4 regions of the Weissella sp. ESL1156 genome follow, and region 1 is predicted to be linked to each of the others. Evidence: riboswitches for the same ligand, from Rfam matches in the RefSeq annotation. Region 1 holds a riboswitch; each other region holds the start of a gene.
The links. A riboswitch is a leader RNA that binds a small molecule or an ion and turns the genes downstream of it on or off. The one in region 1 is predicted to bind thiamine pyrophosphate.
Positions count from the first base shown of each region.

Region 1 (3,184 bases):
TGTTTGGTAAAATCGTGACATCTTCAGGAATATAATTCAAAATATTTTCTTCAGCTGCGTTCGTTCGGCGCAAAGCCATTGTAATAATTTGTGCGTCAGCATGATGAATTGCCGAATCAATTAATTCATATGAATATTTTCCTGATCCTAAAATGAAACGCGAAGAAAAATGGTGACCACCAATAATTAAATCATCATTACTTTCAACCATGATTATTTATCTCCTATTCTGCTAAAACGGGGCGCTTAGTTAATAACCGTAAGATGGCATTAGCCTCATGACCAGCACATACCATAACACGTGGTGCCATCAGTCCTTCAGCACCTTTACTATAACCATCTCCACAAATATAAACATTTGGTAACTGTTGTTTTGTTTTCATCTCATTAGTGACATGTAATCCTGCCATACCATTGCCCATAACAAGTGGCTTGTCAGGATAAAAGTTGGTTATACCATCCAATAACATCGCCTTGGCCATTGGGTTATCAAACGCCTCACAGACAATATCACAATCTGCAAATAATATTTCGATATTATCAGGCGTTATTTTGACCTGCTGGATATCAATATCAATAAATGGATTAAATTCTAATAAATTTTGCTTCAATGCCACAACTTTAGGTATCCCAATCTGACTAACTTTATATTGTTGCCGATTAAGATTACTCATTTCGATGGTATCAAAATCAATGATTGTTAAATGACCAACACCACTACGGGCAAGTGCAATTGCAATATTTGAACCTAAACCACCTGCACCAGCAATCGTAACTTGCGCATTTTGCAAAGGTTCCGTTGTACCAGCAACATTACGTGCTTTCATGCCCTCAAAGAAGTCGGCGACAGCTACGCCTTGAAATTTTGGTGTCATTTTATTTGTCCTCTTTTCTAACCACCACCAACAAAAGAAATTAGTTCAACATGATCATTTTCTGATAATCTTTGTGTCGCTAATTCTTCACGATGAATAATTTTGCCATTTAATTCCACGACAACATTTTGCATCATATCTGTTTTTTCTTGTAATAAATCGACTAGTGTCTTACCAGCCATATTTGCGATTTGTTCACCATTTAAAATAATCAAAAAAATACCCTCCTTTCTGATCACGAAAGAAGGGTATTTGTACACAGTCAAATATCGTACTTCCTTCGATCGTATTATCGACATCAGGTTCATGGGTATATTCTCAGCTTGACAGCACCCCAGACGATGGTTGTTTAGATTTTGTTTTTACCAATTGCTTTATGCAATCCTCGTAAAATATAAAAAGCAGCCTCTTTGTTTTCACAAAAAGACTGCCCATCAATTACTATGTTCGGACTGTATCTTCCTGCGCAGGTATTAACCAAATCAGGTTCAGTGGGTATATTCTCAGCTTGACAGCACCCCAGATACGTTAATTAACTTAACAAGATAACCATAGCACGTTTAATTATGAAACACAACTCATTATTGAAATCGCTTTCAATGATGAGCCGTTGCATGCATCATTTATCTTGTATCATACGACAAGTCACCACCTCAAATTTCACTACTATGAAATTCTAAACCACTATTTATGACCCCATCTCTGGCTTTACCATCTGCTCTAAACGACCCATCCACCAGCCCAATCCTGTGCCAAGAGCTAATAAGATAACTGCAAACATATAATGCCAAACAGTGAAACCAGTATAATCTATCGGGATAATCATCACTGTTGATGCCATCACAATACCAAAAATAATATGGAACAACTTGGCATAAGCAACTTTAAAAACATACGCCATGACTTTTGCAAATACTAAAACAATCACAATCAATCCTAAGAGAAGGGGGACCAATACCGTTAAATCACCGTTTTTAATACCATCACTCATTCCTTTGTATAGTCCTAAATAAATTAAAAAATTAGATGGACTCAATCCTGGTACAAGTAATCCTAATCCAATCAATGCACCAGCTAAAAACCAAGCGCCCATGCTGGGCTCAATGGTTGAAAATAATGGTCGGCCAAACCATAAGAATATTAACATCAAAATACACGCCATTATGGACAATGCGATATCCCATTGTGATCGTCCCATTTTTCCCGCTTCGTACCATAATGCTGGCACCGTTCCTAAAATAGCACCAATAAAGAACCAACGTGCAACACTTTCAATTTCTCCTAACATAAAGCTAATCAAAAATGATAGTAAAAAAATACCCAGCACTGCACCAATTCCAACTGGTAAGAAAAACCGGACATTTGCTTTAAAGTTTTTCAATGGATTTGCCATAAATAAAATTAAGCGTTCATATAATCCAAAGACGGCGGCAAGAGCACCACCACTAATGCCTGGTAAAATAAATCCTGATCCAATTAATGCACCTTTAACAGCACGGAAGATAATATCTCCTGGTCGTTTTTGCATTGATTATTTCCTCATTTCATGTCGTTTATCACTATATTCGTGTTCATGGCGATATAAATGGCCATTAATTATTATTATATCTAATCATTCCTTATAATAAGTTAAAAAATCACCGTTTTATTAGCTTATTTTTTTATAAACCAATTTTTTTAATTATTTGCTATAATGAAGTACAAAATTTCAATTATATCGGGAGGCGCATATCCATGTCATTAACTTATACGCGACAAGCAAAATTAACGGATGTTGATGCTATTTATCGTATTATTCAACAGGCAGTAGCCTATCTCGGCAGTCAAAATTCACCCCAATGGCAAGGATCAGCAGAGCCCCAACGAGAAGAATTTGTGCAAGATATTCAGAATGGCCTTGTCTATGTGCTCATCCATCATCATCAGGTGGCTGGTGTTGGTAAATTAGTGCCCGGACCTGAGCAAGCTTATGAGGACATTGATGGTTCATGGTTAGGTCATGAGTCACAATATCTCTGTCTACATCGCATTGCCATCGATGCAGATGTTCGTGGTCAAGGTCTCGCACATCATTTAATTCATGATCTAGTGATATTGTCATTAGAGCATGGCTATCGTGATATTCGGATTGATACCCATGAAATTAATCAGGGGATGCAAAAGACGGTTAAAAAAGCTGGTTTTCAATATCGTGGTCACGTGCTTATGCCTGTCCCAAATGGTGAACGACTTGCTTTTCAGCTACTATTAGAAGATTAGTCATCGTTATTAATAAAAACATCGGTCGTTTTGAACAGCTGAAAAGGACG
Region 1 is NZ_CP196372.1:1,446,285-1,449,468, forward strand. It holds gene ACSKY2_RS07460 (thiazole synthase) at 1-211, opposite strand, end outside; gene thiF (sulfur carrier protein ThiS adenylyltransferase ThiF) at 225-875, opposite strand; gene thiS (sulfur carrier protein ThiS) at 893-1,090, opposite strand; TPP riboswitch at 1,133-1,222, opposite strand; TPP riboswitch at 1,318-1,407, opposite strand; gene ACSKY2_RS07475 (DUF368 domain-containing protein) at 1,564-2,403, opposite strand; gene ACSKY2_RS07480 (GNAT family N-acetyltransferase) at 2,610-3,134, shown strand.

Region 2 (3,184 bases), 920 kb from region 1:
GGTCCAAAAGCAGCTCTTGATTTTATGATGTCGTTAGCACAACGTGATGGCTTTGAAAAAATTGGTACAGTTGGCAATCGTGCTGGCTATATTTATATCGGTCCGGAAAATGACAAGCAACCAATTGGCGTCATTGTACACGTAGATGTTGTCCCCGTTAATGATATTGATCAATGGGAAACAGAACCGTTTGTACCAACCATTAAAGCAGATCATCATATCTATGCACGTGGTGCTGACGATATGAAATCTGCTGTTATGCTAACTTACTATGCAATTAAAGCAATACAAGATGCACATTTACCTTTAAAGCATCAAATTCGTTTTATTATCGGGACTGATGAAGAAAGTGAATGGGCTGATATGCATCAATATTTTGCTGAAGAAGGGCAATTACAATATGGTTTCTCACCTGATGGCTCTGCTCATCTTTCTTATGGTGAGAAAGGTATTAGTCAACTAGATCTATATTTTGATGCAACTAACGATGCAGATGCACCGCTAAAATTATTATCATTTCACAGTGGTTCAGCAACAAATGTTCTACCAGGGTCTGCAACAGCAATACTAACAGGTCTATCAACGACTGAAGTTAAGCCATCATTTCAAAAATACTGCGATAGCCACAAAGTTTCTGGTTCACTAACTGAACATGACAATAACATCATATTAAAGTTACAAGGGATTGCAACACACGCCGCACGACCAGAAACTGGGAAAAATGCTGCGACATACTTAGCTAATTTTCTAAAAGACTACCCATTTAGTGGACAAGCTGCAAAATTTTTAGCATTTATTGGTGAAAAGTTACATCAAGATCCTTATGGTGAACATTCGGGTTATGGTAAAACCGAGCCAAAACTTGGTAAAACAAGTCAAAATATTGGCATAACTGACTTTGTTCGTGGTGAGACAGGTCATATTAATCTAAACTTCCGCTATTCATTAGCTTTTGACGAGCAGCAAACGATTGATCAAATTATCCAAGACGAACCATGGTTAACTAATATTGTTCGTGATCCGGCTGGACTTGTGCCACACTACGTCGATCCAGAGGATAAGTTAGTGACATTATTGGCCAATGCTTATCAATCAGTAACTGGACAATTGCCTGAAGCCGGTGTTAACGGCGGAGCATCATTTGGACGTTTAATGTCTAATGGTGTTGGCTTTGGTGTTTTACCAACTAATGAACCATCAACGGCTCATGCTGCAAATGAATCTTTTGATTTAGACTTATATGAGAATGGACTGAATATTTTAATCACCGAAATTTTAGCACTAGCCAATAACTTATAAAACAAACTATTTTGCCATTAGCCATCTAAAGTTTAAAGCATAATGAAAGCGTTGACTTGTCCTATGTTAAGTGCAATAATCATGTTGTAATTAAATAATTTACTAGGGGAGCTTTATGCTGAGATGTTTTTAAAACAGACCCTTTGAACCTGTTTAGTTAAGACTAACGAAGGAAAGTAATGGTAAACTTGCATTTTCAAGCACAAATAACCAGGATTTCCTGATTATTTGTGCTTTTTAGTTACCACATATTTGGGAGGAATCATGATAGAAGTACCACAGGTCATTACAATTGCGACAACAGATGCCAGTGGAGGGGCAGGCATTAATGCTGATTTAAAAACATTCCATAATCAACAAGTTTATGCTGCAACAATTGTTGTTGGTTTAACTGCGCAAAATACGTATGGCGTTCAAGGGCAGTATACAATTCCATCAACGTTTATTTTAGAAGAATTTAAAAGCATTGCGGATGACTTAGATATTAAAGCCGCTAAAACGGGCGCTTTACTAGATGCTAATCGTGTCCATGCAGTTGCTCAAGGTTGGCAAAAAAACAATTTTGGTAAATTAGTTGTTGATCCAGTTATGGTTGCAAAAGGGGGCGCACATTTATTGAGTGATGAAGCCATTGACACTTTAAAAGCTGAATTAATACCCCTTGCATTCCTAATTACGCCTAACTTACCGGAAGCAGAAGTCCTAGTCAAAAAAACTTTAGTCACTGATAATGATGTCATAGAAGCGGCAATTAAATTACAAAAAATGGGTGCACAAAATGTCTTGATTAAGGGCGGTCATCGCCCAAATTCACAAAATGAATATGTCGATTATATACTATATGCTGATGGTACGTCAGAATGGTTAACAATGCCAGGAATTAAAACAAATCGAACTCATGGAACCGGAGACACACTGTCTGCCTTTATTACTGCCAACTTAGCTAAAGGGTACGCATTAAAGGATATTATGCCAAAAGCAAAGCAATTTACTTATGAAGCCATTCGCCAGACAATCAATGTTGGTCATGGACATGGTCCCTTAAATCATTGGGTAGATGTTCAAATGGAGGAAAAGAAATGATTTTTCATAATTATTTATTGGAACAATCAAGTGATATTCGAAAAAATATTTATCAAACATCATTTGTACAGGGAATCGCTTCAGATAATTTGCCACAAACTCAAAGAGATTATTATGTTGCCCAAGATACCTATTACACAAATTATTTTGGACAATTATTTGATTTAGCAACAAAAAAACTAACCGTATCACAACAGGCGGCTCAACCACAGTCATCGGATGAAGAATTAGCTCATGAAGCCTTGTTAGCTAGTCCAGCAAGTTTGGATATTCTACCTGATGTACATAACTTAGCATATCTCGATCATATGGAACAAGCCATTAAACGTGGTGATGCAACAAATGCAATGTTGGCGCTATTACCTTGTACAGAGTCTTATCATTTGATTGGTCAACAATTCATCAACACGACAAAAAATAATACGTATTTACCTTGGTTATCTTATTATACTAGTCCTGACTATACTGCATTCACGCACTGGAGTTGGCAAGTTATTGACCAACAAGTCCCAAATTGGCAGACGTTATCAACAAAACAACAACAAACCTATTTAGAGACGTATTTAACATCTTATCAATATGAATTATCTTTTTGGGAACAGGCAGCGAAACATTAATCATTATTGAATGATATACTATAAGTGTCTATAAATAAGAGGAGGACAAATAAATGAACACATTAATTTCAGTTGCAATTGCACCATTTGGTGTAGGAGATGAGTTAAGTAGTTACGTTAACGACATTATTGGGGTCATTGAAGAATCTGGTCTAACATACAAAACAACAGCCATGGGAACCGAA
Region 2 is NZ_CP196372.1:416,773-419,956, reverse strand. It holds gene ACSKY2_RS02090 (Sapep family Mn(2+)-dependent dipeptidase) at 1-1,299, shown strand, start outside; TPP riboswitch at 1,394-1,491, shown strand; gene thiD (bifunctional hydroxymethylpyrimidine kinase/phosphomethylpyrimidine kinase) at 1,564-2,382, shown strand; gene ACSKY2_RS02080 (TenA family protein) at 2,379-2,999, shown strand; gene ACSKY2_RS02075 (MTH1187 family thiamine-binding protein) at 3,053-3,184, shown strand, end outside.
Region 2: it holds a riboswitch for thiamine pyrophosphate, as region 1 does, so the genes downstream of both, thiD (bifunctional hydroxymethylpyrimidine kinase/phosphomethylpyrimidine kinase) here and thiS (sulfur carrier protein ThiS) in region 1, are expected to answer to the same signal.

Region 3 (3,184 bases), 610 kb from region 1:
ATGATAACCAGCCTTCGTTGTAATAATCAACTCATTACGATAAGGTCGTAAATCCTTTTGATAAACTGCCCCAAATGTTTCTTCAGCTGTACCATCTGCTGGACCATAATTAGAAGCATTATCAAATGAAAAAATACCATTATCAAAAGCTTTTAACATCACTTCTCTTGAATTTGCTAATGGTTTTTGGTCACCCAAATTACGCCATAAACCAAAAGATAATGCTGGTAAAATTAACCCTGAATCTGAAACACGTCGATATGGCATGATATCATACCGATTATCAGCTGCTGCATAGACCATCACAATACTCCTCTCAATCTCTTTGCTTTTATTTTAAATTCACAAACTAATTTCTGGCTTATTATTTGAACGTAATAAGACATCTAATTGTTTGTCATCGTGAATGCGTTGAATTGCTTCTGCAAATAATGGTGCAACAGATAACGTCGTAAACTTTGAACTTTGCTTTTCTTCAGGTATCTGTAAAGTATCCGTAAAAATGCAACGCTCAATATGGCTATCCGCTGCTAATTTTTCAGCTGCTTGTCCTGAAAGAACGGCATGTGTTGCTGCAACATAAACTTCAGTCGCACCATTTGCCAATAGCGCTTTTGCAGTCATTTGCACTCGATAACCTGTATCAACAATATCATCAACAATGATGGCACGACGTCCTTTCACATCACCAACAATAGCATCTTCTGATTCTGGCGTTGTCATTGCAACATTATCATTGACGATACCCCAAGGTGCACCAAGTAAATCTGCAAATTTTCGAGCACGACCTGCACCAGTATGATCTGGTGACACAACAACAATATCATCCAACAATTTACGACTATAGAAATAGTCTGTTAATAGTGGTGCTGCTTGCAAATGATCCACTGGAATATCAAAGAACCCCTGCAATTGATCGGCATGTAAGTCCATTGATACAACACGATCAACACCATTCATTTCTATTAATGAAGAAACCATCTTGGCGGTGATTGGTTCGCGAGCTTTTGCCTTGCGATCTTGACGAGCATAACCCATGTACGGAATAACTAATGTTATTTGCTCGGCTGATGCACGTCGCAATGCATCAACAATAATCATCATTTCCATAAAAGCGTCATTAACTTCTTCAGCAATTGGCGCAATCACATAAACATCATCCCCACGAATACTCTCTAAAATACGTTCGTATATTTCACCATCAGCAAAACGTTTAATATCCAATTGCGTTAAAGGTATATGCAACTCTTCAGCCACTGCTTTTGCCAAATCATGATTAGCAGTTAATCCTAACAGCTTTATTTGAGATTCCACGAATGAGTTCCTCCATTTCTAATCGCCACTCGTTATCACTTCTATTTTAACAAAAGTTATGTCATTACGGTATAGCTGATCTGTTCCTATTATGAAATCATTTTCATGATTTGCTAGTATGATGAGTAGAAATTTGCAAATCTGCCTGACTAACACTATACTTAAAGGAGAATCAAACAAGCTGGGGTGCCATAGAGCTGGCTGAGAAAATACCCATAGAACCTGAGCAAAGTAATTTTGCTAGGGAGCTTGGTTTGTTTACCATGACAGTAAACAAGCCCCAGTACCAGTGAGTGAGTCACACACATGGTATTGGGGCTTTTTTGTTACCAAAGCTTCGGCGATTCGATAACATTATATTTTTAAGGAGGTTTGCAATTATTATGCAAACAGTTAATGAATCAAAGGTTAAGTGGTCATTACGTGACGTCATTTTCTTAGCCATTATCGCTATTTTCTTTGGTGTTATTTTTGAAGTTTGGAGTGCAGCCTATTATGCCTTAGCTGCAACCCCATTAAAACCTTATGCAAATGACTTAACATTAGGTGTTTGGTTGATGGCTGGTCCATTAGCAGGTGCTATTTTGCAAAAAGTTGGTAGCTCAATATTAGGTGAATTATTAGCTGCTGCAGTAGAGATGCTATTATTCTCAAGTTGGGGAGCAGGTACGTTAATCTCGGGTTTTGTGCAAGGCTTCGGTACTGAAATTGGTTTCGCCGCTACTGGTTACAAAAATTGGGGAAAATTAGGCTTAAGTTTATCCGTTTTAACAACCACAATAGTCACCTTTATTTGGGACATGTTTAACAGTGGGTATGCAGACTATAAACCAAGTATGATGATTACTTTATTTGTCATTCGCCTCATTTCTGCTGGTTTCTTTGGTGGCGTCTTGGTCTATTACATCAAAAAATTAGTTGCCAAGTCTGGTATTATAAAACATTAAGCTATGACAAAATTAGAAGTTGATAACTTAAGTTTTGCTTACCAAACTGGTCAACCCAATGTTTTGAATAATATTAGTTGGATACCTGAAGAAGCATCCTTTAACTTATTGATTGGTCCTTCAGGATCAGGCAAATCAACCTTGTTAAAGTCAATGGCTGGTCTCTATCCAAAATTTGGAGGTGTGATAACTGGTGGCCAAGTATTACTGAACAATGAACCAATTCAACCAATTGTACCGTTTGAACGTGCAAAACGTATTGCAATGCTTTTTCAAAATCCAGACCGTCAATTTGCTATGCGAACCGCCCGCTTACAGTTAGTGTTCGCCCTAGAAAATTTGCAATTACCAAGTGAAGTCATTACGCAACGTGTTCATTTTGCAATCACTGCACTTCATTTAGAACAAATTGCTGATCAAAATCTACTGACTCTATCAGGTGGTGAAAAACAACGTGTTGCGCTTGCAATTATTTTAGCAATGGATAGCGACATTATCTTACTCGATGAACCATTTGCAAGCGTTGATCCAAATGCTCGCTTAGATTTACTAACTGATTTAAAGAAAATGCAGTTAGAACATCACAAAACGATTATTATTTCTGACCATGACTTATCAGGCTATCAATCACTAGTCGATCATTTATATGCCATTGATACTGAAACGGGATCGCTACATCAACAATCATTGAATCAGTTGGCTGATCTACCAGTTCAAAAGCCCTTTTATGGGATACCAAATTCAGATGGCCAACTAAGCTGGCAAGCACTAACATTAACTGTTGGCACAGAACGAATCTTACTTAAAAATAGTCAGTTCGTACTCCCCACTGGGCAAATTGGTTTACTATCGGGGGCCAACGGTATCGGTAAATCAACCCTTTTCAAAGCACTTAGTCATCAAATCAAATATCAAGGTCAAGT
Region 3 is NZ_CP196372.1:102,430-105,613, reverse strand. It holds gene ACSKY2_RS00605 (aldo/keto reductase) at 1-303, opposite strand, end outside; gene ACSKY2_RS00600 (ribose-phosphate diphosphokinase) at 343-1,314, opposite strand; TPP riboswitch at 1,487-1,578, shown strand; gene ACSKY2_RS00595 (ECF transporter S component) at 1,698-2,261, shown strand; gene ACSKY2_RS00590 (ATP-binding cassette domain-containing protein) at 2,265-3,184, shown strand, end outside.
Region 3: it holds a riboswitch for thiamine pyrophosphate, as region 1 does, so the genes downstream of both, ACSKY2_RS00595 (ECF transporter S component) here and thiS (sulfur carrier protein ThiS) in region 1, are expected to answer to the same signal.

Region 4 (3,184 bases), 540 kb from region 1:
GCTGGAATTGCAGCAAATATTTCACAAACCGCGGCTGGTTACTTAATGGAAAAAGAGATTAAGTTCTTAGGTGGTGCTGTTGAAAATCCTAAGCGTCCATTCGTAGCCATTATTGGTGGGGCAAAGGTTTCTGACAAAATTACAATTATTCAAAACTTATTACAAAAGGCAGATAAAGTGATTGTCGGTGGTGGTATGGCATACACATTTGCTGCCGCTAAGGGTGAAAAGATTGGTGATTCTCTGTTTGAAGAGGACAAGGTTGAACTTGCTAAGCAATTGATTGCCGATGCTGGTGATAAGTTAATTCTACCTGTTGATGCAATAGCTGCAGATAAATTTGCAAATGATGCTGAGACTTACGTTGCAGAGGGTGACATTAAAGATGGTTACATGGGACTTGATATCGGTCCTAAGTCTGTAGAATTATTCAAATCAGTTCTTTCAGATGCAAAGACGGTTGTTTGGAACGGACCTATGGGTGTGTTTGAGATGGCAAACTTTGCAAAGGGAACTCTAGCAATTGGTGAAGAACTTGTTAAGGTTACTGCTAATGGTGCAACGACGATCGTTGGTGGTGGTGATTCAACTGCCGCCGTACAACAATTGGGTGTTGCCGATCAATTAAGCCACATTTCAACTGGTGGTGGTGCTTCTCTAGAATATCTTGAAGGAAAGACGTTGCCAGGAATTGCAGCAATTTCTGAAAAATAAATTTGATTAATTAAAAAGGAAGTCGGATTTTGTTATCTGACTTCCTTTTTAGTATGTCAACATTGATTGGTTTGTGGTAAACTATTCCAAACAGTAATGAATAAGGGGATATATTATGGATATTCATAAATTTGCTGTTTTTCTTGATTTGGCGGAAACGGGAAATTATTCTGAAACAGCAGACCGATTATATACAACACAGGGGAATATTTCAAAGCAAATTTTATCTTTAGAAAAAGAATTAAAGACACGACTTTTTAAACGTGAACATCGGCATATTTATTTGACAGAGTCTGGTCGTATTACAGAGATGTATGCTAAAAAAATTTTACATGAATTTTCGGCATTACAACAAACGTTAGAACAACATAATACAGAGTCAGATAATGTTTTAACGATTCATACCATGCCAACTTTTTCAAATTATCGTGGCTTTTCATTGATGAGTGCGTTTCATCAACGGTATCCAGAGATTACGTTACATTTTTCAGAAATAAAAGATAATTTATTGTTAGATTCTTTAAATAATAATCAGGCTGATATTGTATTTGGTCATTATACGTCTACAAATAATCAAACCATTGAAACGTTATTAACGGATCAGGATAATTTAGTTTGTATTCTTCCGGTAAATCATCCATTAGCAAATCATCAAATTATTTCATTAAACGATTTAATGTCAGAAGAATTATTGCTGCTTGAAGGAGAAGAGACATTAATTTTCAATAAATTAGGAGTCATGGGTGATAAAAAACAATTGGCATCTGCGGTATCATATCAAGGTGAAAGAATCGATATTATCTTAAACATGGTTTCAAATGGGATGGGAATTGCCCTAATGATGGAAAAAAGAGTTGATATGACAAATGATGGTCCATTAATTAAGCGTAAAATAGGAACAAATACAACAAGTAATTTTGGCTTTATGAGATGTAAACAAATGCATGAATCAAAGGCGAATGAATTATTTTGGAAATATATCACACAAGCAACTAATCACGATATTCTTTAAACGTATTTTTAATTGTTAATGTGTTACTATAATAATATAAAATTAAATAGATATCACAAAGGGGAGCTGTATTAGCTGAGAAAGAGATTATCTCTAAACCCTCCGTACCTGTTTTAGTTATTTAAGCGAAGGAATTGTGCATATAAGGCATTTTCATGGTCTCTTTGTGATTTTTTATTGCAAGGAGGCTTTTTTATTGAACGTTTTTTAGTCAACATCGCCAAACAAATTTTAAATTGAGGGAGAATATCAATGAATACAAATGTTAGGAAAATCACCTATTTAGCGATGATGATTGCCTTAGATGTCGTTTTATCACCAATTTTACGGATTGAGGGGATGGCACCAATGTCGAGTGTGATCAATATTTTGGCTGGCGTGTTAATGGGACCATTATATGCAACAATTATGGCAACGTGTTGTGGTATTATTCGAATGATGATGATGGGAATTCCGCCATTAGCATTGACTGGTGCAGTATTTGGTGCTTTATTAGCAGGTGTTGGGGCAAGGTTAACTCATAATATTTACGGTTCAATTATCGGTGAAATAATTGGAACAGGAATTATCGGATCATTAATGTCATATCCAGTAATGGTATTATTCACTGGAACAAAAACAGATTTATATTGGTTGTTGTATACACCAAGATTTTTGGGGGCAACTTTTATGGGTGCTATTGCCGCATGGTTAATTTGGCAACAGGCCAAGAAAATCACACTTTTTAAAGATATGATGCGCCTGTTTAATGGTAAAAAGGGGGCATGAAATTGACAGGAATCACAATACCCCTTCAAAAATCACCGCTCGTTCATTGTATTACGAATGCCATATCTGTTGAAACTGTTGCAAATGCATTACTCTATGTTGGTGCAAAACCAATTATGACAGAAGATGTGCGTGCTTTTGATGATTTAGCGAGTCAAACAGATGCTGTATTACTAAATCTTGGTAGTTTATCGCCTAATAAAGAAAAAAGCTTGTTAGCTGCTGGACAATTGGCTATGCAACAAAAACCATTTGTATTAGATGTTGTGGGAATTGCAAGTGCGACATCAGCTATGCAAATTGCACAAAAGTTAATGCTAATGCAGCCAACTGTTGTCCGTGGTAATATTTCTGAAATGCGCGCACTTTGTGGCTTAGCAACAAATAGCCGTGGTGTGGATGGCAGCATACTTGACCAGACAGATGAAGAAATAAGTCATTTGATTGCAGCACTACAAGCTCGCTCGTCACAATTAACCTATGTTGCCACTGGCGTAAAGGACATCGTTGTTTCAAAAAATAACGTTTGGGTACTTTCAAATGGTGTGGATGAATTAGATCGTTTTACAGGATCTGGTGATACATTAGGTGGGTTGATTGCAGCTTTCTTGGGGACAGACATGCCAACAGAGATGGCGACGATCTGTGCCATTAGTTATTTAAATATTTCAGGTGAACAGGCAAAACGAA
Region 4 is NZ_CP196372.1:30,520-33,703, forward strand. It holds gene ACSKY2_RS00225 (phosphoglycerate kinase) at 1-714, shown strand, start outside; gene ACSKY2_RS00230 (LysR family transcriptional regulator) at 830-1,726, shown strand; TPP riboswitch at 1,776-1,877, shown strand; gene thiW (energy coupling factor transporter S component ThiW) at 1,979-2,494, shown strand; gene thiM (hydroxyethylthiazole kinase) at 2,491-3,184, shown strand, end outside.
Region 4: it holds a riboswitch for thiamine pyrophosphate, as region 1 does, so the genes downstream of both, thiW (energy coupling factor transporter S component ThiW) here and thiS (sulfur carrier protein ThiS) in region 1, are expected to answer to the same signal.